DNA from 3 places in the Oxobacter pfennigii genome. Region 1 is predicted to be linked to each of the others. Evidence: a T-box and tRNA genes for the amino acid it is inferred to sense, from the RefSeq annotation. Region 1 holds a T-box; the other regions hold tRNA genes.
The links. A T-box is a leader RNA that pairs with one kind of tRNA and senses whether it is charged. The one in region 1 lies ahead of tyrS (tyrosine--tRNA ligase), so its partner is inferred to be a tRNA-Tyr.

Region 1 (10,702 bases):
GCAGAAGGCCGGAATTGCCTATGAAGCTGAAGAAAAGATTAAAATAGCCAAACACTTGGACAGCATGGGCATTTATCAAATAGAGGCTGGAATACCTGCCATGGGCGGGGAAGAAAAGCAGAGTATAAAGGAAATTATGAAGCTAGGGCTCAACAGCAAAATTTCCGCCTGGAACAGATTGAATATAGAGGATATACGGCATTCAATGGATTGCGGCGTTGATATTATCCATATATCTGCTCCCGCGTCTGATATGCATATAATCCAAAAGCTTCGAAAAAGCAGGGGATGGGTGATTTCACAGCTCAGTCAATGCATAGAGTTTATAAAACGTGAAGGCTTTAAGGTTTCTGTGGGGATGGAAGATGCCACCCGCGCAGATTTTATATTCATAGCTGAGATATTGAGCCTATGTGAAAACAAAGGGGTTGAAATGATCAGGTATGCTGATACTCTGGGAATATCCACACCTTCTATGATATTCCCGGAAATTAAAAAGATAAAGCAATTATTTGATGTAAATATAGAAATACATGCTCACAACGATTTTGGTATGGCCATAGCAAATTCCGCGGCAGCTGCAGCAGCAGGTGCTGAATATATAGATTGTACCCTGGGAGGCATTGGAGAAAGAGCTGGAAACTGCGATTACTATGGATTTACGAAACTGATGGCTGAACTTTAGTTGAAGTAATTTAAACTGCCTGACAGGGAAAATAAGGTGGGATGAAAATTCATCCCACCTTATTTTTTCAGGGCACTTTATGATATAATTATTTTTAATGGCGCAGCCATTTGAAATAATTTAACATGAAATTTGCTCTGTAGATTTTATGCTATAATGAATTAGTTATAATCGTGGTCTATAAATTTCAGTTTATATAATTCGGAGGATTTAAATATGATTAAAGCAGTTTTATATGACTTGGACGGAACAGTTATAAATACAAATAACTTGGTAATATCATCCTGGAAGCATACCTTGGAAAAGATTCTAGGCTGGTATCCCGGAGATAAAGAGATTATCGCATCTTTTGGAGAACCTCTTGTAGAAACTGCAAAGCGCTTTGGCGGTGATGAAGCAGACAATATCGTAAAAGTATACAGGGAGCATAATTTGGCCTTTCACGATGAGATGATAGAAAGATATGTCGGAATGGAAGATACAATTAAAGAATTAAAGGCCATGGGCATAAAGGTGGGAATAGTTACATCAAAAATGAGAAAAACCGCCGAAAGGGCATTAAAGCTGTTTAATATATATGAATTTATGGATGTGATAGTAACCTTTGATGATACCGAAAAACACAAGCCGGATGCTGAACCTTTAAATAAAGCCCTTGGTATTTTGAATATATCACCTGAGGATGTCATATATGTAGGGGACTCCCGTTTCGATATACAATGCGGGAAGAATGCAGGTACCTTAACCTGTGCTGTTAAATACTCTGAATCTCCATTAGATGAGCTTATGAAATATAAGCCTGATTATTTAATAGACAAACCCCTCGATATAATTGATATTGTTAAAGAAAACTTATCAGACATCGAAGCGGTATAAAAGGAAGGCAAAAGCCTTCCTTGTCTGTTTGAAAAAACTTATTCTTCATTATGAGTTTATTGTACATAATAAGGCTTGATTATCACTTAGGAATATAAACATAGACAATCAGCTTGTCATCGTTAACAAAAGCTTTTACATTTGAAGAAGCATGGGTGCTGTCTGGCATACTCAAAGCATAATCGATATATATTAAGTTATTCCAGGCAAGATCTCTTCCTAAAACTATTGCCATACAATCCTCAAATATGGATTCTTCATAGTAGCCCCAAGTTTTTGTTGCAAGCTGCCAGCAGTCACCTCTATTTAATAAGCCTATTGCGATACCATTTTTTTCATACAAAGCGGCTGTATCTGATTGAAACACAAAACCTAATTTCTGGAATTCATTCTTCATATCCGAGATACTATGAGCTTGTTTTATAGCCGAAGTTTGCTCCTTGTTTTTGCTGTTACTATTTTTTGTTGCGGTACTCTTGGCTTTTTCTGCTTCTTTTGCTTCTGCTATGGCTTTATTGTAGTTATCCTTAAGCTTCAAAGGTTCTTCGGCATCAGGAGCAAATTCAAGGACTTTGTCTAAATATTTAATAGCCTCTTCATATTTATTGGATGAAGCTTTTTCTCTGGCTAATATAACGTTATCATTTATATATTGATTTATATATTCTGTTTTTAAGCTTAAAGCTTGCTCATTTTGGGAGTCCATTTCAAGGGCCAAATTCAGAAAACTTATTCCCTCTGTATAATTCTTGTTTGCTGCCTCTGATTTTGCGCTGTCTATATTATCATTAATATATAAACTCCTGCACTCAGCTATTTTTTCCTGAGATAATGCATATCTTTTTTTATCTTCTTCCTTTATGGTCTCAAAGACGGCAATTGCCTCTTTATATTTTTTATTATTTAATTCTTTGAGTCCTGTTTCATATATTGCTTTTGAATTTTTTAGATTTTCAGCTAAGCCTATTTGCTCATTTACTTCATTGACAGATTTTTTTTGATATTTAAGAGCAGATGTATAAGCTGATATAGCTTCATCATATTTTTCATTTTCAATATGGGTTTTGCCTTCATTGTAAAACTTATCAAAGTTGTACTTATTGTAAGCATAGACCGAGACGGGAACACCTATGGCAATTAAAATTATGATAATAACTGTTGTTTTTATTGCTTTACTAATGAGACGGTGCAGAGTAATAACTATGCGCAAACAGGATTATCATCGGCATTGTCAGACAGCCAGGTTAAGGCGGTTACAGGAAAAGCAATCTCTTATTTTAACAAATTGAATTTTGAAGAGCTTTCTAAGGTTGCAAGAGAAGATAATCATTTTGACCTTTACGGTGAACTTGCGCAGCGATTTCCTGTTGCTTGGACGGCGCTGCAAAGAATTGCCGGTTCCGCCGGGAAGAAAACCGAGTATACCAAAGTACCCTTTGAGAAGCCTTTTGTATTGGATGGCTTTATCCCTGTCGATATTGAGAGTAATGGAATGATCGAGGCTGTTTTGGACGGCTATTCCCTTGAAATTGATCCTCAACTATCTGAATCTCTATATAACGCTGTGGCATACGGCACTCCGTTTACTGTGGATTGCTTTAAAATGATGACTCGCAATATCGAAAAGCTGCTTAAAATCATGGAATTGTTATTAACCCATGATCAGGCTTTTGTAACCAGTAATTATTATATTGAAAATGGATAATGTGGAGCGGAGGATTAAACCATTGCGGGCAGCAGCCTGCCGTAGAGGTATTGCAGATATGCTGGAGCACTACTCTCAGACTGACGGGTTGGGATATAAACATGCGGCGGCGCTGAAAAACACATATTTATTTTTGAAAGCTGATATTAAATAATAATCTATATTTTAGAATACCGGACGGCCCAGGCGTCCGGTATTCTTCACGTTCAAAAACCAGTCGTGATTATTTTATAAATTTTACAAAACGTTTTTTGCCGATTCTCATAACATCACTACTATTTATACCCATGCCCATGTCATTTGATGATAATTTTTCACCGTTTAGCTGAACGCCGCCCTGATTTACCAGCCGCATAAATTCGCTTTTACTTTTAACCAAGGACATTCCCATAAGCTGCGGAATAATATCTGTGATAGTTTCGTTTCCATCTTTCATCAAAAGCTCTGAGATATCATCAGGTATGGCTTTTTTGCTGAATGCCGCATCATAATATGCAATTGCTTTTTCTGCATCCTTTTGTGTATGATAAAGAGACACTATTGTTTTAGCCAGACGGTATTTGACATCCCTGGGGTTTGTACCGCTATTTAGCTCTGCCCTGATTTTATCAATTTCTTCGGGGTGTTCATCGGTTGCTAGTTCAAAATATTTAATGATAAGGTCATCGGGAATCTCCATAACCTTTTTGAACATCACCTCGGCAGGCTCATTAATACCGATATAGTTTCCCAGGCTTTTGCTCATCTTTTCAACTCCATCCAGACCTTCGAGGATGGGCATAAAAATGGCAATTTGCTGTTCCTGCCCCATGTTTTTTTGGAGTGCCCTTCCCATGAGGATGTTAAAGGTTTGATCCGTTCCTCCCAATTCGATATCTGCTTTAAGTTCAATAGAATCATATGCCTGCATCAGTGGGTAAAAAAACTCGTGAATCCCTATGGGAATCTGGTTATTGTATCTTTTTCCAAAATCATCTCTCTCCAGCATCCTGGCAACTGTTGTGACAGAGGCAAGTTTTATGACATCTTCAAAAGTGAGCTTTGAAAGCCATTGGCTATTAAACCTCACCTGAGTTTTTTCCATATCAAGTATTTTGAAGATCTGATCACAATAGGTTTTGGCATTTTCTTTTACTTTTTCATCGGTTAAGGCAGCCCTTCCTTTAGTTTTTCCCGTAGGATCGCCTATTTTTCCGGTGAAGTCACCTATGACAATTACTACATGATGTCCTAAATCCTGCATTTGTTTAATCTTTCGCAATACAACCGCATGACCAAGGTGGATATCCGGTGCCGAAGGGTCCAGCCCCAGTTTTATAACCAGCGGCTTGTTTTGTGCACAGGATTTATTAAGTTTTGCAAGTAATTCTTCTTGGTTTACAAGGGTGTGTACCCCTTTACGGATAATAGGCATTTGCTCGTTTGATTCTAACATATTAATCATCTCCCTGAAATATTATTTTGAATATTGCAAGGTCTATAAGAAAGTAAAAGTGGACAATAAATAAAAAATCCCGCCCCTTCTTTTGAAAGGACGAGATTACACTCGTGTTACCACCTTAAATTCATAAACAATTCACATTGCTCACCTTATCAAGTACGTCACAAAAAATGAGATACTTTAGCACAATAACGGGTGCGGGTTACCGTCGCAGCCTACTGATAAATTTGTTCGGTGCGAAGCTCAAAGATGTATTCACAATCCATAACCATGCACCTCTCATCATACGGTAACTTTCTGTTTGGTATACTGATTGCTACTAATTCTTATCGCAGCTTTTACTTCTTATACTCCGAAATGCGAAAATGCCGCAAGTCTTCGTTATGCAGATATTAAATTATAAAAATTATACACTGTAGTTTTAAGGGAGTCAACAGATTGAGAGGACTTTGTTGATATCGCGATTTGTTTTGGGTTAAACCGAAAAGCATTTTATTTTATCCGCCAGCTCCACCTTTTCCAGAACTTCTTCCTTTCCGCTATCATTAAGTTTTATTATATATTTACCATTTGAGTAAATAATATCTCCCCGATTATTGATATCATAATCAAGTACTCCTTTTTTTACGGTTTTTATACTGCCGTCAGGAGTTCTTTTCATTAACTCCCATGTTCTGGGGATAATACCGGGGTTTTTTTCACCCCTATCCTTGTTTTCTTTTAATGTTTTTTCAACATTGATAAGATTTCCGTTTATAAATGATTCTTCCGGATTACGTGTTTTGCTGTTCGAAGGGTTTTTGCCTCCGCTTGAAAATGTCTGACCTGTATATCTCATTGTAAAAAACTCAAGCCAGTTATAAATTGCTTTCATTATTTTAAACGGGATAAGAAGAGCATCTAAAAAACTTCCGGTGCTTTTTCCAGAGTCAAGAGGCCTTTTTATAAAATACATATTGCCCATAGAATCTTCTTTAGGAAGGAAACAATCAAATTTATCAAAGTACACTATTTCATCAATTTCTCCAGTATCTAAATCCAGCCTGTTTATGCCCCTGGGACTCCAGGCAGTGAAATTCCCTTCATTGTCCGTTGCCGCACCGCTTGAATCGTAGTAAATAACGTTGCCGCTATGACTCCATACAGGATTTTCATCTTTGCAGTTTCCTTCTGTCACAAGGTGATAATGACCTGTTTTTACATCCAGTACCGCTATATCAGTATCTGTTACGGAGCTGCCCACCGATATTGCTATTTTATCAGTATTTTTATTATAATCCATATTAAAGAATTTTATTTTTGTATCATGAATTATGTGGCCTTCTTCAGAAGCCGCATCATTTAAACTCTTAATAAAAAGTCCTGAAAATTCGTTAACGGATATTGAATAGATGATTTTTGCTCCATCTTCGATAAAAGTAACTCCATGTATTTGTCCGGTAATCTTGCCTTCATCCAATCGAGTATATGGGTTGGAGACACCCATAAATGCTGCTCCTGATCCTTCTGTTTTCCATGCACTCCTTTGTTTTATATCCTTAAGGTTCTTATTGTATTTCTTAAAATATTCGCTTTCATAATAAGTAACTGATGAATTATCACAAAAACCAATCTTAATTTCATTAGCAAATATAATTTTTTCGTTCATGCCATTTACCCCCGGAATGTAATATATTATTCTGTTGCTTGACTTGTTCAGTATATAACAGCAAAAAAGTGGCAATAAGTCGTTTCATCTTGATTATTCTCAATTAATCAGATTATATTTATATTATAGCATGAAAGTTGCTTCATGACTTTCATGGTTTAAGTAAAGTCTGTTTTGAGCTTCACGAAATACAATGAACGATATGTTATAATTATCATCAGGTTAAGCGAGTTAGTATTTTTAAGGAAATGAGATTGTAGAAGGTGAGGACTTAAAATGAAATCCAAAATATATTTTATCTTATCAATGGTTATATTTGGTACAATCGGGATTTTTGTCAGATATATTAAATTATCTTCAAGTGAAATAGCTTTATTGAGGGGTTTTATCGGCAGCTTGTTTTTGCTGGCCGTTGTTACCTTCACCAGACAAAAATTATCATGGGAAAACATTAAGAAAAATATTCCTGCTTTGTTGTTATCAAGCTTGGCGCTGGGAACCAATTGGATATTTCTTTTTCAGGCATATAAGCATACGACCATAGCAAATGCAACATTAAGCTATTATTTTGCACCTGTATTCGTTATTATATCGTCACCGATTGTATTAAAAGAAAAAATATCCTTTAAAAAGGCCGCTTGCATATGTGTTGCTGTACTTGGAATGTTTTTTATTGTACAGAGCAGCGGAAATGATGGTGCAGAGCACAATCATTTGCTGGGTATCCTCTACGGAACAATTGCAGCAGCATTTTACGCAACTTTGATGCTGACAAACAAGTTCATTAAAAATATGAATGGATTGGAAACCACTATAGTGCAATTATTTTTAGCAGCTATTATACTTGCACCTTACGTTTTTATTACAGAGGGAGTTAATCTATTTAGAGCAACAGGTTTTTCTATGGTCTGCATTGTCATTTTAGGAGTGATTCATACCGGAATAGGTTTTTATTTATTTTTTACCGGAATGAAAAAAATAAACGGACAAAGCATTGCAGCATTAAGCTACATAGATCCAATAACATCGCTGTTTGTTTCAGTGCTTATCTTTAATGAGAAGATGACAGCGCTTCAAGTCATCGGCGCCGTACTGCTGCTAGGCTCAACCTTTATAAGCGAAATAAGCAAAAATCATAACTGGCCCGATAAAAATAAAAAACAGGTAAAACTTTGAATAAGCTGATGATTAATGATAATAATTGCTGGTAACGTAAATAATTTTCGGGTGGGTGAAAAAAATACTCCTTTCCGGCAGGAACTAAACAAATCCGGAAGGAGTATTTTTTATTAATTAAGGGGCTTATTTAACTTTTTTAAAACAGACTTCACAGATGCTGTCGCCTTTTGCAATTGTCTTGCCCAAGTGGAATTCAAAGGTGTCAAACTGGCTTGCAATACCCCTGTCACCGTCCATTGCGATATCACAAAGTGTAGCAATTCTTTCTTCATCGTCTGTGAGTTTCTTCCATGCTGCTACAAGGGGACAGTAGTGGAATTCAATTTTCAGTTCTTCGTCAGTTACATCGACATCCATTTCAAAAATGTTTTTAACGTTGTCTGTAACAAATTCAGGAGCAAATTTCTTTAGATCATCTGTCTGGGTATATTTGTTTTTGCCATGGAAGCAGCCGCAGCTTAAAATGGCGTCCCTTGCAAAGTCTATGCCTAGCCCGCGTTTTTGAGCCTCTTCGATGAGATAATAGAACCATGTTGCCCTGTGTTCAATTGCATTTCTAAGGTCCTCTATATGTTGACCTCTGTTTGAAGGATTGTTTGTTATCATAATAATCAGTCTCCTTTATAAATTGTATTTTTTAATTTTGCGGTATAGGGTAGCCCGGCTGATCCCCAGCGTTTTAGCCACCTCATCCTTGTTTATATTTGAAGCAAGCAGTGCAGCAATACTCTCTTTTTCCAGATCCCGGATTAATGAAAGCTTTATGGCGCTTTCCCTCTCGTCCATCAGGTTAAATTGAGCCAAGTCACCGGAAGTTACCTGGCCTGTACAACGGTAAACAATATTATCCATTACTTTTTCAAGCTCGTTTCTGTTGCCGGGCCAGGAGTAATTCAACAGCACATCCATGGCCTGTATATCAAAGGAAAGACTTTTTTTGTCGTATTTTTCTTTATAAAACCTTGCACTGCTGTCAATTAGCTGGCACAGGGACTCCTTGTCCTGGCGCAGTGGGGGGATATATATTGTATTTTCCGAAATGCGGTAATACAGTTCATCATCGAAAAGACCGTTCCGCACAAGGCCTGCTAAATCTGAACTTGTTGAAAAAATCATACGGACATCCACCTTGATGCCATGCATACCGGCACGGTAAATTGTACCGGTCTTTAAGACCTCCACCAGCCGCCTTTGCAGATATATGGGCATCTGGTCAATTTTATAAAAATAGATTGTTCCCTTATGAGCAAGCTGTAGTTTGCCCAGGCCTCCCACAACATGAAGAGAACGGTCATCCCCAAAGAGGGATTCTTCAAGGAGTTCCCGGTAGGTACCATCACAATTTACCGTTATAAAGCAATTGTTTACCCGGTCGGAGAAGGTATGCATTGCCTTGGCAAGAAGCTCTTCCCCTGCACCGGTTTCGCCGCTTATCAACACTGTTTTTGAAGTGACGGATAGCCGCTTTGCTTCCTCAATTACCTGTTCCGGTATCAAGCCACCTTCCAGGAATTTGAAAGTCATTCTTGTATTGCTGTAGCCTATTTCATTTAGCTGTATGTTGACATCGCTGATAGATTTAAAAATAAAAAGCATGCCCCCCCGGCTTCCGTTTATATCAATATTCATGCAGGATAAAAATCCATAAAAGGGGCGGCTGTCCTTTTCAAAATATATCAGCCTGTCGGAAAACTCTATATAATTTGATAAAAACTCCGTTAGATATTTATGGGGTATCACATCCCGGATAAACATACCGAAGCAATCAATATTTTCTCCAAAATACTGCTTGAAACGCTTATTGTAGTAGGTAATATATCCAAGCTCGTCCATGGACACCATAGCATAGTCGATGGAGTCCATTATAACCTCGCGCTCTCGCTTTATCAGGTTCAGGTTATTGTAATCATCGCTGTTTTGTATTTTGCTGGATAAAAGGTCTGCCATGCGCTCCAAAAATTCTATGGAATTATTCACGTTGCTGAAAACGTGAGGGATTTTGTGCTCAGGCACAATAAGTGCTATTGCTCCAACTACTGCCCCTTTGTAGCGAATAGGGACACAGATGAATCCCTTCATATCACATTTCATAAAATCCGAACATTCTCTGCAGGTAGCGTAATCATCTTTGTCGTCAATGGTAATGGTATTTCCTGATGTAATCACCTGTCCGATAATGGACATCCTGTGAATAGTCATAGGTTTGTCCGGATAATGATAGGTGTTGCTGATTGTTTTCAAATTATTGTCTACAATCAAAACATCCACTTCAAGAATTTTTGATATTACTTCAGCAAACTTAATAGCGTCATTTTTAATTTCTGCCAGAAGCATGGTGAACCTCCTACTAAAAATACAATTAAAGTCTTTCTATAATCTGGCTGCAATATAATCCATCAAAGTTTCAATTTGATAAGACATTGTGACAGCGCCGGGATCTAAATGGCCGATACCTTTGTTTGACTGGTAACAGGCTCTTCCGCGGACAGCTTCCATAGCTGCAGTACTTTGTGCACCATCAACGGCAGCACTTTTTACCAGGGATAAAGTTTTCTTTTCAGAAAGCCCCTTTGCTATGCAATCTTTATAGCACTCTACGGCAGGGTGAAGGGAGTCAATCATGGTTTTAAATCCGGGCTGCGCATTGCCTCTGGCCATTATTGCCTCCAGCATTGCTTCAAGTATATTGCACATATCCTGGTTTTCAATGATGTCCCTGTTCTTAAGTACCTTTGCTGCACCTATATATGCGCTGCCATAAAGTACACCTGACGAACCACCGATTACAGACATCATTATCATACCAATTTTCTTAAATTCATCAAAGAGGTTCATAGCTTCAAGCTCAGGAATTGCTTCGACAAGCTTTTCAAAACCCATGTTGATATTGGACCAGTGGTCGCCGTCACCCGTTGCAGAATCAAGGGCGGTAACGTAGTCTCCGTTTTCATGAATTTTGGCTGCGGCAAGCTTGATATATTCCGCGTAATCTTTACTGCTTAACTGAAAGCCCATTATTTTTTCCTCCTGTTAATGTCCCCAATTTATATTTTTAATGCCGGGGTATTGCAGGGAGCATCAAGAAGCTCCTTAAGCTCTTTGTCCAGCTTCATCAACGTAATGGAGCATCCGGACATTTCAAGGGCTGTCATATAGTTGCCCACGAAG
Region 2 (10,702 bases), on a different contig from region 1:
AGTGAAGTTTTTAGCGGAAAAAATTGAAAACCGGGAAGAGTATCAGCAGGCGTCCGGAATGGGCTATGAGCTTTTTCAAGGATATTTTTTCAGTAAACCATCTATTGTCAAGTCCAAGGAAGTCGTAACGCTTAACGCCAATCTTTTTAGTATTCTTGAAGAGCTAAGCTCTCCCGAGCCAAGCTATGCCGTTATTGCCAATATCTTCGAAAGAGACCTGGGGCTTTCATATAAGCTATTGAAACTTGCCAATTCAGTTTATATAGGTGCAAGAAATAGGATTAAATCAATCCCCCACGCTCTGTCATATATTGGCATTAATGAAATGTACCAGTGGATTTCGCTTATGATGCTGAAGGATATGCAGGATGTTGAAAATGCCGAACTGGTTAAACAATCCCTTATCAGGGGAAAGCTTATGGAACTCCTTGCCTATGAACTGCACTTAAAGGGAGAAAAATCCGAATTTTATTTTACGGGAATATTTTCTTCCATTGATGTTTTATTAAGCAGCCAAATGGAGCAGGTTTTAAAGGGGCTTCCCTTGTCTATAAATGTTAAAAATGCCTTATTAGGTATAGACAATGAACAGCGAAAGCTGCTGAATTTCATTATGAATTTGGAAAATGCACACTGGGAAAAGGCTGCGGCTCAATATCCAATGACCAATAAGTTTATGGAGCTATATTTGGAAGCCTTGAAGTGGGCAAAAAAGCTAAATCATTGAATAATATTTTTACAGGGTATGGCGGGTAATTTCAACTAGAACCTCTGGCCAATAAAATTGTTCTTCTTACCCAATATATATGCAAAATTTAAAATAAAGCATTTTCCCACGAAAAGTATCGCTATATATTATCTGTCACTTTACTTGTTTGCGTTTGGATCATTTCCGTTTATTTCAAAACGGTAAACATCCAGTTTATGCCGAACTTATCTCGTAAAGAGCCGTGTAAGGTTGTGAAAAACGATGAGGTAGGCTCCATATAAACTTCCCCATCCTGCTTTAGAATGTCCCATGCCTTTTGTATAAAAGCTTCATCTTTTGTAGTTATAGAAACATACATGTTATTGCCGATCATGCTGCCTCTGAGCTATCGGCACACATAGTCTCCATACCGTCCAGTTGAAGCCGTGCATGTAAAACCAGTTCTTTATCGCTTTCGGAAATAACAAAGTCAGGATCCGGCTGCATATCTCCGTATTTTTGAATTTCTATTGTTTTTGCACCAAAAGCTTTTTCATAAATCTTGATAGCTTCTACGCAGTTTCTGTTGAACATCAAATAATGACCTAGCATACAAGGACCTCTAGTTTTTATTTTAATACTAAGTTCTAAACAACATTGAACTTACTAAATGCAATTCATAGTAAAAGTGAAAATATGTGGTCTGACTTTCATAGTGTTTCCTGCTAAACCCTAATCTATTATAGCAAGAGCTTATTGTTCAGTCATATCATATTGCTTCAAAGATTCCCTGGCATTCTTTATTCCCTCATCAGCTATCATAACGGATTTGGAACGGTGACTCCCTGGTATCAAATCCTCTTCGGTAAGTTCATTAAGAATACCAAAACCATAGCCCTTCCAACTTCTGAGATATTGAATTCCAAATTCATTTTCCTTCCAGGATGTAAGGTACAACAACATCAGAGTTAATTCCTTAATTTCTTCTTTTAAATCCTCTTTTTCCATCTTAAGTACCCCATGATTATTTTGTTACATGAAAAATTAACATTAGGGAATTTCTCAATTTATACCAGTAATAGCTTTAGGATGTTGATTCTATTGCTGTTATAGACCTTGAAAAGTATGATATAAATAAATCCACTTGAATATTTTGTTGCTCAAAGTGCTTTAGGCTTTGAGTCGCATAAAAAAACTCTGCATGGATTTATTACTCCCATGCAGAATATTATCATACTTCAAATATACTTTAATCAGAAAATCTATTTTTCAAGTTCACGTAGTATTAAATTAGAACATCTTAATTAATATGAGAAAAAATACACCGATTTTCCCTGTTTAATATGTTAATCTACACTTTCGTGCCATCATCAGTTCTAGAACATTTCCTTGCTCATTCTGTCTATTTCTGCATCTACAGCTTCATACACGCCAGGGAATATACTAAATGCCAAACCATGAGTCATTGCGGGTATGAAGTATAACTTTCCGCAATTTCTGCAGGCTCTTTCAGTTTCCCTTCTGATTTCTTCAGGTGTTACGCCTTCCTTATCCAATATACCGTTATCAATGTCACCCATTATTGTAATTTTGGGGCCATATTTCTTAATAAGCTCAGGGTTATTGTTCGTTGATACTGCACCCTGCCAGATATCGATACCCATTTCAATCATTTGCGGAACAAGGTTAGCAGAATATGCATCGTTATGGTGAACAATAAGCTCAACTCCGTTAGCCTTATAATATGCGTATATTTTCTTGAAACCGGGAACAATGAACTCCTCAAACATTTCAGGAGACATGAATGAATTTATGTGGCTGCCCCAGTCATCATGCTGGAAGAGGCAATCCGGACGAACATATTTAACAATCTGTTCAGCATATTTAAGCATCCATTCAACTATGTAATCGATAAGCTCATGCATAGCCTCAGGCTCTTCATAGAAGTACATTAAAGCATCGTCTATTCCCGTTAAGTAATGCACCTGCTCGAAGATTCCCGGTGCACGGAATACCGTTACGAACTGCTCATTACGATCAATTTTAGCTGCAGCTTCTACTATCGGAGCCCAATCTTCTTCAGGATAATCAAGCTTAGGAGCTTTAACGACTTCCTTCCATTTTGTGATATCCTTAACTACCTTGTGTTCATAATCGTGCACCGGGAAACCACCGGGTACGTTTGCAGGCCAGCTTCTTGTAACCCCCCAGGCATCCACAACATTAGGGCCGCCCCTTTTAGCACTAGGATTATTACGGGAAATAGGGTCACCCATTACAATCCCAAATGCCTCGTACTGTTTTACAAATCTGTCGGGATTTCCTCCCCTGATTGTCTCTAAAAGATTCTGCCTCTTAGTTAACATAAAAATACCTCCTTAATAATAATTGACTTATTAATAAATTATTGCTATTACAATAGCAAATAAATAAGCCCTGCTTTTAAGAAATTGATTATTTTTATATTAGTAACCCGATTCCATCTTCCGATGTGCATAGCATTTCTACTGGTATGTCTATATGTGCGAAGAATAGAGAAATGTTATATTGATTTGCCTTATATGCTTCCCCATCTGCTATGGTTTTATGACGCAAGTGATATTAAATCCTTAGTCTATTGAATAATAATAATCGCAATTTTATCATCATATTTATTGTAATGCTATGAGAGCAATTATACAATAATATAATTGCTTCTTTGTTTTACTGCTGCAGTTTTCACTTTTTTTGGTTTCTGATCTGACCATTATCAATATCAGCTTTTCATTATCATCTACCAAAGATACTATATCATTTACTTTGCTCGCATTATACTCAATCCACTCAGCCACATCCTTTACCATAAACAGCGGATTGTCATAGTAAACAAATTATTGTTAGAGAATTATACCAATATTTATATGATGTAAAAATAGAAAACCTAATTCTAATGATATTAAATGAAATATGCTTTAGCAACATTTCACTTGCCCTCAGGACAAATTTCATTGAAAAAAACCAAGCTGAAAAGCTTGATTTTTTCTGGTGGAGGGAGATGGATTCGAACCATCGAAATCGTCCGATAACAGATTTACAGTCTGCCCCCTTTGGCCACTCGGGAATCCCTCCGTAATATTTTAAATATCAGGTTATGGAGCTGGCAGTCGGAATTGAACCAACAACCTGCTGATTACAAGTCAGCTGCTCTGCCTGTTGAGCTATGCCAGCATATAAATGGTGGGAACAATAGGGCTCGAACCTATGACCCTCTGCTTGTAAGGCAGATGCTCTCCCAGCTGAGCTATGCTCCCACTTGCTGTGACAATGAATAGTATATAACAAAATGCCCATTGGTTTCAACAAGTAAAATAATCCTTTATCGTTAAAATAAGCAGAATAAGTCTATTTAGCTTAAATTATCACCTTATATAGATATAACCTAGATTAATTATTTACGCTGTATATTTGTTTAATATGCTTTTAAGTTTTGCAAACTCTTCATCTGTATATTTAAGGCTTAGAGCATCTAAAATACTTTCTTTCTCACTCTTTGTAACCATCGTTTCAAAAAGCCTTTTTAATTTCAGTATTTCGCTCTCATTCAAATTCCTCATGAGGTTTAACATATCCACTTTATCATTCAGCTCCATATTGCCATGAACAAATGAGTTGTATGCATTTATAATACTGCTGCCCGCACTTTTTGCACTTTCGGCATTTTGCGCTTCCTCTTCAATAATCCTTTCGCTTCTTAATTTTCGTAAAGCGTCGCCGGAATATTCATCACCTGATGAAGTGAAGGAGAAAATGCTCCTTAAGTCTTCCTCATCCTGCTCTATACAATATTTATCAACATATTCAATATTAACGCTCTTATTGTAATCATCAAATATATATCCTAAATACTCCCTGTCATCATACATTGTATATCCCGTACTTTGAACCGGCTTGAATTCTTGTCTTTCTATTTCCAGTATTGATGCAATGCATACAGCAGTCATGAATATGACCAAAAGAATATTAAAACCTGTGTTTTTCTTCATTACATCGCCTCCTATGTTCTCCTAAAGCTATTATGGATTTCATCCCATATTTTTATTCAACGGAGTAAAAAAAGTAATTATAGACTTGAGTAGGTTATATACATATAACTAGGAGGTGGGTATATTGCACAATAAAAATCCACAGAATGATGTCGGCATAAGGGTCAGCTATACGGATAAGGATGCAGTCAGCACTCTTGGCAAATTTATCAGCAGTTTTTTTAACACCAAAACCATAATAGTTTGCATAGGTACTGATAAATGCATAGGCGACTGCTTGGGGCCTTTAGTTGGCACCCTTCTATTAAACAAGAACTTCTCATATCCCGTAATAGGAACCTTGGATTTCCCTGCCCACGCAGTCAATCTTGAAAAAGTAATTTCAGAAATTAACGAAAAGCATAGAAACTCTTTTATAATCGCCGTAGATGCCTGTCTTGGCCAGGCAGACTGTATCGGCGATATTCAGATAAAATTAGGACCTGTGCACCCCGGAAAAGGGGTAGGCAAGGCCCTTCCTAAAGTTGGAGATATTTCAATTGTCGGTGTGGTAGACTCTATTGATGTTTCCGATATATTTTCCATCAGAAGCATTCGGCTTAATTTGATAATGAAAATGGCCGAGATAATATCCTCGGCCATCATAGAAGCTGCAAGAATGTAAAAAGGCGGCACTCTGCCGCCAAAAACTTACTGGCCAACTATGGCAAACATAAGTTCTCCTTCACATGCTCTTTTTCCATCTACCGTAGCATAGGCATTGGCTTTTCCGATGCCTCTTTTAAGTGTTACCAGTTCCACTTCCATCCTTAATGTATCACCGGGCACTACCTGTTTTCTGAAGCGTACTTTATCGATTCCAGCAAATACCGCAAGCTTACCCTTGTACTCTTCCATGGATAGAATGGCAACTGCTCCTACCTGAGCCATTGCCTCAACTATTAATACCCCTGGCATTATAGGATTTCCCGGAAAATGTCCCTGAAAAAAAGGCTCATTTGCCGTAACATTTTTAATTCCTACAGCCTTCTTTCCCTCTTCCACTTCTTCTATCCTGTCTACCAAAAGAAAGGGATACCTGTGAGGTATTATCTTCTTAATCTCATTAATATCCAGCATTACTATCTCCCCTTTGCTATAATATTACAGTAGCTAATTGTAAAGAGCTCTCCGGAAAATCTTCCTGATTTTAACGGCCGCACTCGCTTTACGTTGGGACATTTCTTCAGAAGTGTCCCCCTTTCCCTTTACCTCGCTCGCTGCTTCTTTGCAATTAGCTGTCAACCTACATACATTATTTTTAATATATTATATCATGAATTTTAATGAGTAAAATTCATGTCAAAAATAAATTCCAGAGAAATTTATTACGACATATAGATAAAAGGCTGTGGCATTTGAAACAACGTAAATGAGCATTGTGAGAGTTCTCTCTAAAGCTCTTGGTGACTCTGCCAAAGATATCACTTAGAATTTTAGATTGTTTGAACGAAGGAAGTTTAAAAATTCTTGTATTTTCAAGGCAGAGAACCATAGAACTTGCGGAACTCGAACACAGTAAATGCAGTGTTTCAAATGCAACAGCCCCTTATATTTGCTCAATAATAACAAAGCCAGGGAGAATCCACCGCCCTGGCCAGTTTTTATTTATTGTCATCAATAAGTGACAGCATTTCAGCGAATTTGTCCAGATTTTCCAATGCTTCACCGGTACCGTAAGCAACACAGCATATTGAATCTTTAGCAACTGTTGTTGTAACATGAGTTCTGGATTGTATTAACAAATCCAAACCGTAAAGCAGGGAACCTCCCCCTGTCATTATAATACCTTTATTTATGATATCTGCTGACAGCTCGGGAGGAGTATGTTCCAGTACCGAATGTACGCAGTCCACTATTGCTGAAGTAGTCTCTTCCAGCGCTTCCCTCATCTCTTCAGAACTTACGGTAATATTCTTGGGAAGTCCGGTCACAAGGTCTCTGCCCCTTATGTCCATTGTGACTTCTTCACTTCGGGGATAAGCTGTACCTATGTTAATCTTCAATTCTTCAGCTGTCCTTTCCCCAATCATTATATTATGTTTTTTCCGGATATATCTTATTATTGCTTCATCGAATTTATCTCCAGCGATTTTTATTGAAGACCTGACAACCATACCTCCTAATGACAGAACCGCAACATCGGTAGTTCCACCGCCGATATCTACTATCATGCTTCCACTGGCCTTTGATATATCCAAGCCCGCTCCAATAGCCGCAGCAACAGGCTCTTCTATTAAATAAACCTTGCCGGCTCCTGCCGAAAGCGCAGCGTCCTTAACAGCCCTTTTTTCTACTTCGGTGGCCTCGCAGGGTATGCATATAATTACCCTGGGACGTAGCAAGCTTACAGAATTTCCTCTGGCTTTTTTAATGAAATGCCTAAGCATTCTCTCTGTTACGTCATAATCGGAAATCACACCATCTCTCAAGGGCCTGGTAGCAATTATATTTCCAGGGGTTCTCCCTATCATTTGCCTCGCTTCCTCACCTACTGCTAGAACTTTGCGCTTTGTATTGTCGGTTGCAACAACAGAGGGCTCTTTTAAAACTACCCCTTTTCCTTTTATATATACAAGGACACTGGCAGTGCCAAGGTCAATCCCTATATCAGTTCCAAATCCCAAAAATCCCATATACATCACTCCCTACACCATTTATTATAAAGAGACTTGTCAATTTTTATACCGTTATTGTTAACGAATAATATTTCTATAAAAACTTACAAATTCCTTTTTTTTATAACAATTTATATTAATTTTGATGTAGAAAGCTATTCTCAAATTTCTTGATTACTCGTTTGATGTCTTATATTTCATCCTTGTTGCTTTGCCGCCACGTATGTGCCTTTCTGCCTTATTGTAATCAAGTATCTCCTTAGCCTCATTTGCGACTTGTGGATTTATCTTGGGAAGTCTTTCTGTGATATCTTTGTGTATTGTGCTTTTGGATACACCAAATTGCCTTGCAGTTTTACGAATTGTTGCTTTAGAATCGATAATGTACTTTGCTACTTCAAGTACTCTCTCTTCAATGTAATCCTTCAAAACGCTACCTCCCTTTATTTTTCTCTTGATAATTAATATGCACAAAATATGTCAGCTAGTATAAAAATACAGAGCTAACAAATACAACTTTAAAAAAACAGAGTGCAGAGTGCACTCTTAATTCTGCAGTGTCAGATATTCCTTTGGATCGACATTTTCATAACCTGCAGCACCCTTCTTCAATAACTCAAAGTGCAGGTGTCCGATAGTCTGATTATCCTTAGAACTACTGCTTTCAAATATTGATGTATTGCCTATTGAGCCTATTAACTGTCCTTTTTTAACAGTCTGGTTTTTCTTAACCTCTATTTTCTCTCCAAGGTTTGCATATATTGATTTGTATCCATTGCTGTGTTCTACTTCAACTAACCATCCCAATCCGCCTGTGTACTCGTTATCATTTCTTATATCGACTACCTTTCCATCGGCGATTGCAACAACCTCGGTACCTTCTATTCCTTTTATATCTATACCTGAATGGGTTCTCCACTCGCCAAGGCTTTCATAATTTACCAGGGTTTCAGTTGAATAGTCTCTCATGACGTTGGCTGCTGTAAAACCATCCTTCATTGGATTGTCAAACTTCACATCAGCCTCCGCTGCTGCAGGTTTTGAAGAAACGGCAGTTGTATCTTCTTCATTCACTTCTGCCATCCCGTCCGTTTTCTCAACTTCCGAGTAATCGTTCTCATCGTCTACGGAAAAACTTGCTTCCAGCTCGGGATCAATTTCCTGTGCTGAGGTTTCATTGCCGGGTGCCGTTATAGGGGCAGTTGTATCATTTACATCGTTGACGCCCTGATTGTTTTTAGCACCGTTTCTTGATACCCACACAGCAGTAATAGCTACAATACATACACAGAGGAATAAGACAATATAAAATCCCTCTTTATCAAAAAATTTTGATACCTTCTCTTTCGAGAACTTCGACTTTAAGAATCCTTTCATATTCATGTAACCACCTCCTGTATTGTAGTTTGTCCATAATTAGGTATAAAATACATTAAAATTCCATTTTTTTAAAATTTTTTTAGATTTTTTTACATATTTTAATTGTTTTATATATAAATTGGATACTTCAATAAAATAAAAAATGCCTTTATAGGGCATTTTTTATTTTATTTATATATATCTTCTATTCTATTTACCTTTGTTCCCTGATAATAATATTCCAATATTTCCTCATAGTTTTTGCCGGATGCTGCCATTGCTGTTGCTCCCCACTGACTCATACCCACTCCGTGGCCGTTTCCTAAAACGGTAAAAGTAATATCGTTTTTATTGAATTCAATAGTAAAGTTTGCCGAGTTCAAGCTTAATATTTTCCTCATCTCTGTGCCTTCAATAGTTTTTGTGCCAACCTTTACGGTCTTTACGCTTCCGCCTTCCGTTCTTTCTATAATCTTAACTTGAGAGCTTAATTTATTTTTATCAAGTTTTATTTTATATTGAGATTCCGAAAATTTCTTTACAAATTCTTCGTTACTGATAGTAGCCTTAGTTAAAAACTTTGGAGATATTTCTTCATTAGGGCTTGTTACGCTGACAAGGTACGGATACTGGCCTTTAAACACATCTCTGGAATTTTCGGTTTTACCGCTGCTGGTGGAAAAATACAAGGGATACATTACAGGAATGGCATCATAGGTAAGAATCGCTCCCCTTGTTTCTTCCACAGCTTTTGTAATTTTATCCCAGTATTTTGGAGCATTAACAGGCTCCCACGCCTTTATCCTGTCCTCTTTTGATATCCATTCCTGACAGTGAGTGGCATCAGTGCATATATCAGCCTCCGGATGCTTTGTACAGCCGCTTCCGCCATAAGCCTTCATTCTGGCAATTGCATAGGTTCTTGCTGCGACTGCCTGGGCTTTTAATGCCTCCAGCTCAAATTCTGCAGGCATTTCACCTGATACAACTCCCCTTATATACTCTTCTAAAAACATTTCCTGAATCTCATCTTTTTCAGCTATATAGACTGTTATTTTGGGGCCTCCGCCGTTTTTTTCATCAAAAGTCACACTTCCTAAGGCAGCATCCCCGATAAAACCTACTACGTCTTTTTGGGGAGGCGATTCTGCCTTTGGGCTTTGTCCTGCTCCTTTAAGCACAACAATAGGAATAACAATTATCACTGTTATTATCGTAAGCATCATATATCCTATTCTTCTCATAACATTCCACCCTGCAATTTTACCGCTGACCATATTTTAAGTCATACAATAAAATATTATTATAGCGGGCGGTCAATTATTCCTCGACTTCTTCTATACATGCTCCTAAATTATTTAGCTTATCTTTTATATCAACATATCCTCTGCTTATATGATAAATATCGCTTATTTCTGTTTTTCCCTCTGCAGCCAGGCCGCATAATAAAAGTGCTGCACCTGCCCTTAAATCAGTAGCTTTAACCTTTGCTCCCGTCAATCTTTCCACTCCTTCAATGACAGCGCTTCTACCTTCTATTTTAACATTGGCACCCATCCTCTTTAGCTCACATACGTGCATGAATCTGTTTTCAAAGACAGTTTCGGTTATAATGCTGGTACCGCAGGATTTACTCATCACTGCCATCATTGGTGCCTGAAGGTCGGTGGGAAATCCGGGATAAGGAAGGGTTTTTATATCAACGGGGTTCATTCTTTTGTCTGCTGTTACCCTTATCCTGTAATTATCTTCTTCAGCTATTTTTACTCCTGCTTCCGTCAGTTTTGCAACAATAGATTTTACATGTTCTTTAATTATATTTTCTATTACTATATCCCCACCTGTAATAGCGGCAGCTGCCATGTATGTGCCTGCCTCTATACGATCGGGAATTACGCTGTGGTAGGTGCCTTTCAATTCTTTTACACCTGTAATTTTTACAGTATCGGTGCCGGCTCCTATGATATTGGCTCCCA
Region 3 (10,702 bases), on a different contig from region 1:
ATAATTAAGAACCCTCGTGTTATCTGCATCTGCATATTTTGACAAGGAAAGGTAGTAGCCCATGGTAACTCCGAAGAGCATGTGGGCAGGTACTGCAAATATGCCCCTTGTCACCCCTGTGTATATAAAATTACTGGGTCCGAATATCACATACATTATATTTTCAATAGTAGCAAATCCCAAGGCTGAAAATACACAGTAAACTATTCCGTCCAGTTTTTCATTGTAGCTTTTATCTTTGAAAGCTATTTTTATAACTACCAGCCTCTTGAAATATTCTTCCGTCAATCCTGCAACTATAAAAGCAGTATAGGCGGCGGATGCTAATCCACTGAATATATTCAATTCCGCCAGTATCTTTTCGATAAAATATACGGGTATTACAGTCAAAGCGCCAAAAATAAAAAGCCTCGCAAGAAGATGTATAGGTTCCCTGTCATATCTGTCCTTCTGATAGATATAAATTATTAAAGCAATAGTCGGTGCCAGTGCAACAGCAATTGCCAACTCCATAAAATCACACTCCTTTAAGTATTAATTTATCCATAATTAAATACCTTAACTATGTAAATTAATACAAACATGTCAACCTTTAATATATAATTTTTTAAAAGAAAAGTACAGTAAAATTATCATTGATATTCAAGGGTTTTAAAGCCTTTTTAATTGCACACAATATAATAAAATGATATCATAAAATATAATGTTTATAAAATATGGTAATGAGATAAATAACCTGGAGGTATACTATGTTAAAGTTTTCAGAGAGAGCTATAAATATGCAGTCTTCGCCAATAAGAAAGCTTGCGCCTCTTGCCGCAGCAGCCAAAAAGAAAGGTAAAAAAGTATATCATCTGAATATAGGTCAGCCGGATATTCATACACCTAAGGAGTTTTTCGATGCTGTAAGCAATTTGGATATGGGTGTTTTAAGCTATGTTGACTCCCAGGGCATCCCTGAGGCAATAAATAGTTTCAGAAAATATTATACAAACTGGGATATACATTTTGAAGAAGATGAAGTCTATGTTACAAACGGAGGCAGCGAAGCTTTACTCTTTGCCATCCTCGCTGTGTGTGACTACGGTGATGACATTTTGATGCCCGAGCCCTTTTACACCAATTATAACAGCTTTACATCCATAGCAGGAGTAAATATCGTTTCTTTCCCCACCAAAGCTGAAGCAGGCTTTCACTTGCCCGTTAAGGATATCATAACAAAATCCATTACTAAAAAAACCAGAGCTATATTGTTATCAAACCCCGGAAACCCTACAGGAGTTGTTTATACCAAAGAGGAATTATATTTAGTAGCTGAAATTGCAAAAGAATATGATCTCTTTATAATAGCCGATGAAGTTTATAGGGAATTTGTATATGACGGCCTTAAATATACAAGCTTTATGCATTTGCCGGAAATTAAGGACAGGGTAATACTGATTGACAGTATATCAAAGAGATACAGCGCCTGCGGTGCAAGGATTGGTTTAATGGCAACAAAAAACAGAGAATTATTGCCTTTGTTTTTAAAGTTATGTCAATCAAGGCTTTGTGCTTCTGCTCTGGATCAGATTGGTGCTGCAGCCCTTATAAATACGCCAAAGGAATATTTCGCTGAGGTTCTAGAAGAATATCAGGCTAGAAGAGATGTGGTTTATAATGCTTTAAGCAATATGAAAGGCGTTATATGCCAGAAACCAACAGGGGCATTTTATGTTGTTGCAAAGCTCCCCGTTGAAAACGCCGAAGATTACGTAAAATTCCTTCTGACGGATTTTGATGTGGATAACGAAACTGTTATGCTGGCCCCTGCAGAAGGCTTCTACTCAACAGAAGGTTTAGGAAAAGATGAAGTGAGAATCTCTTACTGCTTAAACTGTGAAGATTTAAAGAAAGCCATGAACGTTATAGAAAAAGGCCTTGAAGCCTTTAATAAATAAGAGCCCGCACGCTATAACAATCAGAGATTGCTAGCTGGCCCCGGGAACCTATGTTTGTGCAATAATAAAAATTTAGGAGCTGCTTTTGCGGCTCCTTTATAATTACGCTTTAAGTCTGGTCCATATTTACCAATATCTCATCTTTAATTTTACACAACCCGTTATTATAATGCCGGCACATGGTGCAATTAATGTTCTTTTCATCGCTGGTGGTGCCTGTCAAATTGCCCTCAGGCGAAAAATGGGAGCATTGCTGTGCGATTGCATTCATTTGTTCATAACTGTCCATGAAAAGTCACTTCCTTTAAGATTATTTTTCCTCATAACGGTGAAAATAATCACTTTTTTTAAAAGAAACTGACCTTTGAACTATTATAATTATATAAATACATGCCTAAGGAGCCTATTTTTGAAAAGCCTGTCTTTCTGTAAAGCCTTAAAGCTTTTTTATTTGATGAATCGACCGTAACGTAGGCTTCATTGAAATCCTTTCTCTTTATGAAATTAAGAGTGTGATTCAAAAGGAGCTTGGACAGTCCCAAACCTCGGTATTTGGTTATAATGCCGAAATTAACTATGTAAGGCTTGGTGTCGGGATGATTTTCGTATATAACCTGTGCATAACCTGCTATTTCATCATTATATTTAAGGAATATGCAGCCCTCTTCTAAAAAATAAATCTGTTTTTGTTCATGGAGTACATCCTCTATATTGAAGTCTTTATGGCCCTTTGCTCCTTTAAAAAGGTCATTTTGAATCCACATTCGAGTATACTCATCCCTGCCTTTTTTAAAGGTTTTAAAGCTTACATTGTCTGTAACGGGTACCCTTTTATAGCCATTCAAAAATATTTTCATATCGTAAATTTCCTGATCCATACTTAGATTAAGCTTGTCTGAAATTTCAAAATAGGGCTTGCTTTTATCTAAAAAAATCTGAGCGGTTTTATATTTCTTAAACAAAAAGCCTTTGTTTATGGATTCCAAAAGATAGGTGTAATTGGCTTTATTGCAGTAATTCTTTTCAATGAATATATCTTCTATATGCACTCTGTCTTTAATGCTGCTATCATCGATATCTTTATATAGAATGTATCCTTTTATTTTTTGGGATATCTTTAATAGCTTTATTTTTAATTTATTATTGCTTAATATGTCAGAATTAGCTCTTGTATTGCCATGTGCCATTGAATACAGTCTGTTAAAACTGTCGGTATAATTATCATTGTATTTTTCGACCTTTACCATAATCAATACCGCCTTTAATAAAATGAAACTTAAGTAAAATTGGGCTTTTTGCCAATAAGCAAATTATTAAAAATATTTATAAAATACCTGTTGACTATGTCATATTATAGCTGTATAATCATATTTGTTGTCGCTCATATGAGCTGCATAGCCGTAATATGTTATTTTTAATAATATATTATAACTAATGTGGCCCCTTGGTCAAGCGGTTAAGACACCGCCCTTTCACGGCGGTAACAGGGGTTCGAGTCCCCTAGGGGTCACCAATTTAATAAGGGCCTTTAGCTCAGTTGGTTAGAGCAACCGGCTCATAACCGGTTGGTCCGGGGTTCGAGTCCCTGAAGGCCCACCATTTTAGGCCAGATAGCTCAGTCGGTAGAGCAGTGGACTGAAAATCCACGTGTCGTTGGTTCGATTCCGACTCTGGCCACCAGAAAAAACCGCTAATAGCGGTTTTTTCAATTATATTCATCCTTATGGACGAGCGATATTCACTGACGCGAATGATATTGAACATGACGATAATATTCGCCGGGACGAATAAGGCTAATATAAATATCATCCTGCATCAGCAGAATATAATTACGCGCTATGTAATGGCACTGTAATATCATTTGCGAAACTAATATCATCTAACTCCCCTACCCCCTTTAAATTCCAGAGAGATTATTTAAAAAACATTATTGACTTATCAAATGAATTAATATATAATAAGTTTTGTCGTCAAACGAGGGCCTTTAGCTCAGTTGGTTAGAGCAACCGGCTCATAACCGGTTGGTCCGGGGTTCGAGTCCCTGAAGGCCCACCATTTGCTGGCATAGCTCAACAGGCAGAGCAGCTGACTTGTAATCAGCAGGTTGTTGGTTCAATTCCGACTGCCAGCTCCACACCACTAAATTTAATAAACATATTTTATGGAGGGATTCCCGAGTGGCCAAAGGGGGCAGACTGTAAATCTGTTATCGGACGATTTCGATGGTTCGAATCCATCTCCCTCCACCAGAAAAAACCGCTATTAGCGGTTTTTTTCAATTATATTCGTCCTGACGACGAGCGATATTCACCAGCATGAATGATATTGCCGATAGCAATGATATTCGCTGCCACGAATAAGACGAATATAATATAATTCTGCTTCACTATGAAGAAGTTTATAAGAATTTACAGCAAAATGCGTAGTACTTCGTAGATTATTAATATCATCTGTTAGAGCCGCTAAAAATAGCGCAAAAGCATAATCACCTGTACTCCCCCGCCCACTTTCTTACCTCTAGACACTTCTCATATGGCAATACCCATGTTTTAACCTCTTTTCCATCGTTATAGGCCAATGCCAGCTTATATTCCGTCTCTCCTCTCGTAATGCTCCAATCCTTGTGATTATAAAAAAGAAGCTTGTGATATGTATTGTCTTTCATTTCTATATTAATTGTAAAATGGATGGGATACTTCCAATCATAGGTCGGAAGGCTTTCTTCATTTATAATAAGTCTACCGTTGGAGCTGTTTATAATACAGCTTCAGCCAGATACAAATGCCGCCTGCACTTGATATTGAACAGCTAAAGGCAGCAAGCTTCGTTGATAAGAAAGAAAATCTAATACTTTATGGACTCGTGGGTACCGGCAAGTCGCATCTTGCAACTGCAATAGGAGTTGCAGCCTGCAGCAGCGGCAAGAGAGTGAGATTCTTCCGCACAGCATCATTGGTGAACCAACTTAGTGAATCCAAAGCAAAAGGTGAGCTGAAACGCTTCATGAAACTAATCGAGAAAACGGACCTATTGATATGTGATGAATGGGGTTATATACCCTTTGAAAAGGAAGGATCACAATTACTATTCCAAGTAATATCGGAATGCTATGAGAGAAGAAGCGTCATCATTACAACGAATTTAGAATTCAGCAAGTGGAATGGTATTTTCTATGACGAAAAGCTGACAAGCGCTATTATTGACAGGCTGGTTCATCACAGCCATCTGCTGGTTTATACAGGCCCAAGTCATAGGTTAACACACTCAACCATGAAATCCCAGTAATGGAAATGGGGTGCTCGGAAAATTAAGTTCCGGAATGTATGGAAAGGTACTTGCCAAAAACAATTAAAAGCTTCTCCTTCTTAAGCTTTGATATGACAGACATCACCCTATCCTCCCCTGTTTTGGTTTATGTCCTGAATAAAATATTATCCATTGGTATTCGGCAGATAATAAAGTTTGAACTCGGAATACCTTGGTACACCAATTATAAAATTTAGGTTGAATAATAAATGTACAAAGTAGCCAAGTTTATAAGTGAAATTAACCCTCCTCAGGAATTAAAAAAAGGCTTGTGTTATCAGCAAAGCCTTTTTATATATAATGTAATTATTTTTTTAAAATTATGAATTTGAAGATATGAATTTTGTGTGTTTCTTTAAGTACTTTTACAGACTTGACGCTTTTACTGAAACCGGCTGGTCAAAAAGGCCTCTTTTAACTTCAGTAGCTGTCATATGCTTGGCGTTGAACTTCTCAGTCAAGTAGTTGCATGCATCCCAAGGATTAATCCTGTCACCGCAGGTGAAAACGTCAACTGCAGCATAGCCTAGCTCAGGCCAAGTATGAATGGTAAGATGTGATTCTGATATTACGACAACCCCGCTTACCCCTTGTGGACTAAATTTATGAAACGCAACTTCACGTACTTCAGCACCTGCTTCCAAAGCTGAATCTACCATAATCCTCTCAATCAATTCCCTGTCGTTAAGTGTTTGTGGATTACATCCATAAATTTCTGCCAAAATATGACGGCCCAAAGTGTTCATCGTATTATCTTTGCCTCCTTTTCCAGACTATAGTAATAATTTATTAATTTTCAATAAGCTAATTCTATCAGAAACATGGAAAAAGTCAATACATTACATCAAAAATTTTACTTACCTTAAATAAAGTCATTCTAACTCGGTATTTCTCATTTTTACTCTGCTTTTTATCCAAAGTTATTAATATTTCAGGAATAATATATATTATGCCAAAGTATAAAAATGTTGAATACAAAATAAGACAATGAAAAATTCACTGTCTTATTTTATCAATTTAGTTTTAAAACTTAAAAATTATTCGCTTACTTTGCTGTCAATAACGTCCTGGATGGTTGTTTGAACTTCTTCTTTTGCTGCTTCTTCGAAAACTTCTACATCAACATTTTCGGTTTCTGCTGCATCTTTGATGCTAAGGCTCAATCTCTTGTTCTCTGCATTAATTTCGATTATCTTTGCAGTAACTGTCTCCCCTACCTTTAAGGCATCTTCCACTTTGTTTATTCTCTTATCGCTTATATTTGATATATGAACCAAACCGTCAAGGCCGGGCTCTATTTCAATGAAAGCTCCGAAGGAAGCTATTCTTACAACTTTGCCTGTAACAATATCCCCTATTTTAAATTTGCTGTCAATATCGCCCCAGGGTTCTGACAAGGTCTTTTTAAGGCTTAAGGATATGCGCTCCTTGTCTTTGTCAACGGAGAGAACATAAACTTCAACGGAATCTCCCTCTTTAACCACTTCGGATGGATGTTTTACCCTTCCCCAAGACAGCTCTGAAATATGGATAAGGCCGTCAACGCCGCCTAAATCAACAAAGGCACCAAAATCAGTAATTCTTATAACTTTGCCTGATATCACCTGACCAGCTTCAAGGTTTTCAAACAATGCTTTCTTTTTGTTTTTGATTTCCTCTCCTAAAACAGCTTTTCTTGAACCGATTACCCTTCTCTTTTCAGGATTGTATTCAGAGATTATGATATCAAATTCCTGTTTTAAGTATTGAGACATATCCTCAACATATCTTATATCCAGTTGTGAAGCAGGAATGAAAACCTGTACTCCCTTAACATCTGCAATTACTCCGCCCTTTACTATCTGGGCTACGCGAGCAGTAAGCTTTGTTTTACTTTTATGGGCCTCTTCAATATATTCTAGGCTTTTTTCAGCATCAACAAGCTTTTTGGATAAAAGTACGTTACCCTCACCATCATTAACCTTTAAGATATAAACATCAAGCTCATCTCCGGGATTTAAAATGTCTCTCGGTGAAACGTCGCCGCTTATGGTAAGTTCGGATCTTGGAATAAGGCCGTCTGCCTTATAACCGATATCTACTGAAGCTTCATCGTCATTAACATATATTATCTTACCTTTGACGATATCTCCCTGAGATATTTTCTTAAAGGTTTTCTCGTATTCATCCATAATGTTTTGTTCATTATTTTCCTCATTTATGTTTGTTAAATCACTCATTTTATCAATTGCCTCCTTTATTATCCAGTCAGGTGTTGAAGCACCTGCTGTTATGCCCAATGTTTTTACATTTTTTATTTTTTCAACATCCATTTCATTGATAGTTTCAATGTGGTATGTCTTATCACAATATTTTTTGCATATTTCCACCAGTTTTTTGGTATTGGAACTGTTGTATCCGCCTAGGACAATTAATGAATCACTTTTCTTTGCAATTTCTTCTGCTGATTTTTGCCTCTGCTCAGTGGCAGTGCAAATAGTATTAAAAACAATGATTTCTTTGGAAATTTTAAGAATTAAAGGTACCATCAACGCCCATTTATCCGAATTCATGGTGGTTTGGGATACAACGCATATTTTCGGGTATTTCGGCAGGTTATTAATTTCTTCCTCTGAATTTACTATAACTGCCGAATTATCGCACCATCCGTTGATTCCATGTACCTCCGGATGGGCAGGATCGCCTACTATAATAATTTGATAATTCTTATTATAATATTCCTCAACTTTTTTATGAATATATTCAACATAGGGACATGTTGCATCCACTATATCAACCTTTTTATCCCTCAATGTACCTATTACTTCCTTGGAAACACCGTGGGATCTTATGATAACAGTATCATTTTCCTTCAAATCTTCAATAGATGGCAGTGCAATAATGCCTTTTTGCTCCAATTCATTTACCACTGTACTATTATGGATTATGGGACCGTATGTATAAATTCTACCCCCTTTATCGTTAGTTGTTTTGTACACGGTAGATACTGCATTCTTTACACCGAAACAAAAGCCTGAATAATCTGCCACAATGATATTCAATTTAATCCCCCCAGATTGAGAGTTTAAGAGATGTCATAGTTTGGGTTTTATGATTTTTAAAATCTCCTCAACTACCATTTCTATGTCCTTGCCTGTTGTATCAACTACGGCGGCGTCATGAGCTTTTTTTAAGGGATTAAGTGCTCTTGTGCTGTCCAATTCATCCCTGGCTAATATTTCATTTTTAATTTCTCCAAGATTTGCATCCAATCCCTTTAATAAAATTTCCTTGTATCTTCGAACAGACCTCTCATCGGCAGAAGCAGTAAGAAATACCTTTACATCAGCATCTTTTAATACGTTTGTGCCGATATCCCGCCCATCCATAACAACACTTCTGTTTCTGGCAAACTCTCTTTGTAAATCCACCAGTTTTTTTCTTACCTGGGGTATGGCGGAAACGGAAGAAACCGTTCTATTAATGACCTGCTGCCTTATTTCATGAGTAACGTCTTTGTTGTTTAAAAATACTTTGTCATCCATAATGTCGATTTTTATATGTTTAAGGATTTCTTCAATCTTGTCAATATCTTCAATGGAAATATTCTTATTAAGAAGCTCTAAAGTGACAGCTCTATACATTGCACCAGTGTCTATATATAGGATTTGAAGCCTGTTGGCAATGATTCTGGCTATGGTGCTCTTGCCTGCACCTGCCGGACCATCTATCGCTACAACGATTTTATTCATTGCAAAACCTCCAGTGCAAATTTCACAAAAGTAGTTATTCTATATTTTTTATAAAAATCCTTTTTTTATATTACAGAAAATGCAATTTTAAATACAAGTTTAATTCAAAGAAGTCAAATCCGGCCTTAAAACTACAGCGCCTTCCATATATATATGTTTTACTTCTTTTTGAGAAATAACCTTGTTTGCATTAATTAATACCCTTATGCATCTTGTAAGGCTGCCCTCCACATACATTTCATTAAAACACATAAGCCCTGCGTTTGTAATGCCTAAACTTCTGGCAGCTACAGCTGGATAAGCAGATTTTAAATCTCTTGTGCATGTAAAAAAAATACTTATTATGTCATCGGTATTAAGGCTGTTCTTTTCTATTATGCTTTTAAGCAAATCCGAAGTAGCCTTGTAAATTTCCTCCTTGGTATCTTCCTTTACAGTTATCGCTCCTCTGATGGCAATCAATTAAAACACTCCCCTATACTTAAAATTTTAAGCATTCAGACCGGCACAGTACCCGGTGGAAAATGCTATCTGTAAGTTAAAACCGCCGGTTAATCCGTCTACATCTATAACTTCACCGGCAAAATACAAGCCTTTAACAATTTTTGATTCCATGGTTGAAGGATTTATCTCCTTTACGCTGACTCCTCCTGCCGTTACTATCGCCTCTTTAATAGGCCTGGTACAGGTAATGGTAAGGGTTAAATTTTGAAGGAGCTTAACTAAACTAATACGCTCATCTCTTGTTATCTGATTTACTTCCTTGTTTTCATGGATTCCGCTCAACTCTATTATGACAGGAATCATCTTTTGAGGCAGGAGGCTATCTAAAGAGTTTTTGAACATTTTGTTTGAGTAAATTTCAAAATCCTTCTGTACTCTTTTGTCGAGCTGTTCAAAGGTTAATCCCGGCTTTAAATTAATGGAAAGTTTAACCTCATCGGGTAGCCTGTCGACTACGAATCTGCTGGCAGATAATATGATGGGTCCCGATACTCCAAAATGGGTGAATATCATCTCCCCTAGTTGCTCAAAAATCACTTTGTTTTTAAATGATACATTGACTGAAGCATTTTTAAGAGAGAGACCTTGAAGCTTTTTAACCCATTCTTCCTTTGCAGTTAATGGGATAAGAGAAGGCCTTATTTTAGTTACAGTATGTCCAGCCTTTTTCGCAAATTTATATCCATCGCCGGTAGAGCCGGTCAATGGATAGGACATTCCGCCGGTGGCAATAATTACGGAGTCGCATGGAAGCTCTCTGTTATTTAAAATTACGCCCTTTATTTCATTATTCACAATAATTATATCACTAACTTCACTGTTGAACATAATGTTTACATCATGCTTCTTTAAATGGTTTTCAAAAGCTTTGATAATATCGCTGGATTTATCGGATTCAGGGAAAACTCTGTTTCCCCGTTCGATTTTTAATTTAACGCCCATATCTTCTATCATATTCATCAAATCATGGTTTGAAAATGTATACAGGGCACTGTATAAAAAGCTGCTGTTTCCGGGTATGTTGCTCATTATTTCCTCTATTTCAAGGGAAGTAGTGATATTGCACCTTCCCTTCCCGGTTATATATACCTTTTTACCCAGCTTTTCATTCTTTTCTATCAAAATAACCTTTTTGCCTTCCTTTGCAGCAATTAAAGAAGCCATCATACCGGCAGCACCGCCGCCAATAACTATAATATTATTCAAATCATTAACCTCCAA

Region 2: it has a tRNA-Tyr gene. The T-box ahead of tyrS (tyrosine--tRNA ligase) is inferred to sense a tRNA for this amino acid. The anticodon was not compared.
Region 3: it has a tRNA-Tyr gene. The T-box ahead of tyrS (tyrosine--tRNA ligase) is inferred to sense a tRNA for this amino acid. The anticodon was not compared.

The regions. Positions count from the first base shown of each region.
Region 1 covers NZ_LKET01000021.1:317,974-328,675, forward strand. The annotation lists gene OXPF_RS04610 (beta/alpha barrel domain-containing protein) at 1-685, shown strand, start outside; gene ppaX (pyrophosphatase PpaX) at 902-1,561, shown strand; gene OXPF_RS04620 (tetratricopeptide repeat protein) at 1,644-2,771, opposite strand; gene OXPF_RS04625 (hypothetical protein) at 2,748-3,266, shown strand; gene OXPF_RS22335 (hypothetical protein) at 3,259-3,420, shown strand; gene tyrS (tyrosine--tRNA ligase) at 3,490-4,701, opposite strand; T-box leader at 4,794-5,049, opposite strand; gene OXPF_RS04635 (hypothetical protein) at 5,183-6,355, opposite strand; gene OXPF_RS04640 (DMT family transporter) at 6,632-7,531, shown strand; gene OXPF_RS04645 (L-2-amino-thiazoline-4-carboxylic acid hydrolase) at 7,658-8,140, opposite strand; gene OXPF_RS04650 (sigma 54-interacting transcriptional regulator) at 8,156-9,868, opposite strand; gene dhaL (dihydroxyacetone kinase subunit DhaL) at 9,905-10,549, opposite strand; gene dhaK (dihydroxyacetone kinase subunit DhaK) at 10,579-10,702, opposite strand, start outside.
Region 2 covers NZ_LKET01000029.1:127,868-138,569, reverse strand. The annotation lists gene OXPF_RS08525 (EAL and HDOD domain-containing protein) at 1-727, shown strand, start outside; gene OXPF_RS23050 (VOC family protein) at 897-1,082, opposite strand; gene OXPF_RS23045 (VOC family protein) at 1,079-1,300, opposite strand; gene OXPF_RS08515 (DUF6429 family protein) at 1,442-1,696, opposite strand; gene OXPF_RS08510 (uroporphyrinogen decarboxylase family protein) at 2,065-3,054, opposite strand; gene OXPF_RS22865 (hypothetical protein) at 3,340-3,531, opposite strand; tRNA gene OXPF_RS08500 (tRNA-Tyr) at 3,711-3,796, opposite strand; tRNA gene OXPF_RS08495 (tRNA-Thr) at 3,820-3,895, opposite strand; tRNA gene OXPF_RS08490 (tRNA-Val) at 3,903-3,978, opposite strand; gene OXPF_RS08485 (hypothetical protein) at 4,120-4,710, opposite strand; gene yyaC (spore protease YyaC) at 4,835-5,374, shown strand; gene fabZ (3-hydroxyacyl-ACP dehydratase FabZ) at 5,401-5,829, opposite strand; gene mreB (rod shape-determining protein) at 6,354-7,385, opposite strand; gene spoIIID (sporulation transcriptional regulator SpoIIID) at 7,542-7,796, opposite strand; gene OXPF_RS08460 (M23 family metallopeptidase) at 7,914-8,750, opposite strand; gene spoIID (stage II sporulation protein D) at 8,915-9,970, opposite strand; gene murA (UDP-N-acetylglucosamine 1-carboxyvinyltransferase) at 10,047-10,702, opposite strand, start outside.
Region 3 covers NZ_LKET01000028.1:14,780-25,481, forward strand. The annotation lists gene OXPF_RS06555 (PrsW family intramembrane metalloprotease) at 1-513, opposite strand, end outside; gene OXPF_RS06560 (pyridoxal phosphate-dependent aminotransferase) at 750-1,940, shown strand; gene OXPF_RS06565 (hypothetical protein) at 2,050-2,229, opposite strand; gene OXPF_RS06570 (GNAT family N-acetyltransferase) at 2,288-3,187, opposite strand; tRNA gene OXPF_RS06575 (tRNA-Glu) at 3,379-3,453, shown strand; tRNA gene OXPF_RS06580 (tRNA-Ile) at 3,463-3,539, shown strand; tRNA gene OXPF_RS06585 (tRNA-Phe) at 3,545-3,620, shown strand; tRNA gene OXPF_RS06590 (tRNA-Ile) at 3,919-3,995, shown strand; tRNA gene OXPF_RS06595 (tRNA-Thr) at 3,999-4,074, shown strand; tRNA gene OXPF_RS06600 (tRNA-Tyr) at 4,104-4,189, shown strand; gene OXPF_RS22390 (hypothetical protein) at 4,426-4,605, opposite strand; partial or broken gene istB (IS21-like element helper ATPase IstB) at 4,713-5,225, shown strand; gene speD (adenosylmethionine decarboxylase) at 5,612-5,992, opposite strand; gene OXPF_RS06620 (bifunctional 4-hydroxy-3-methylbut-2-enyl diphosphate reductase/30S ribosomal protein S1) at 6,284-8,287, opposite strand; gene cmk ((d)CMP kinase) at 8,321-8,977, opposite strand; gene aroH (chorismate mutase) at 9,077-9,439, opposite strand; gene OXPF_RS06635 (BaiN/RdsA family NAD(P)/FAD-dependent oxidoreductase) at 9,467-10,687, opposite strand.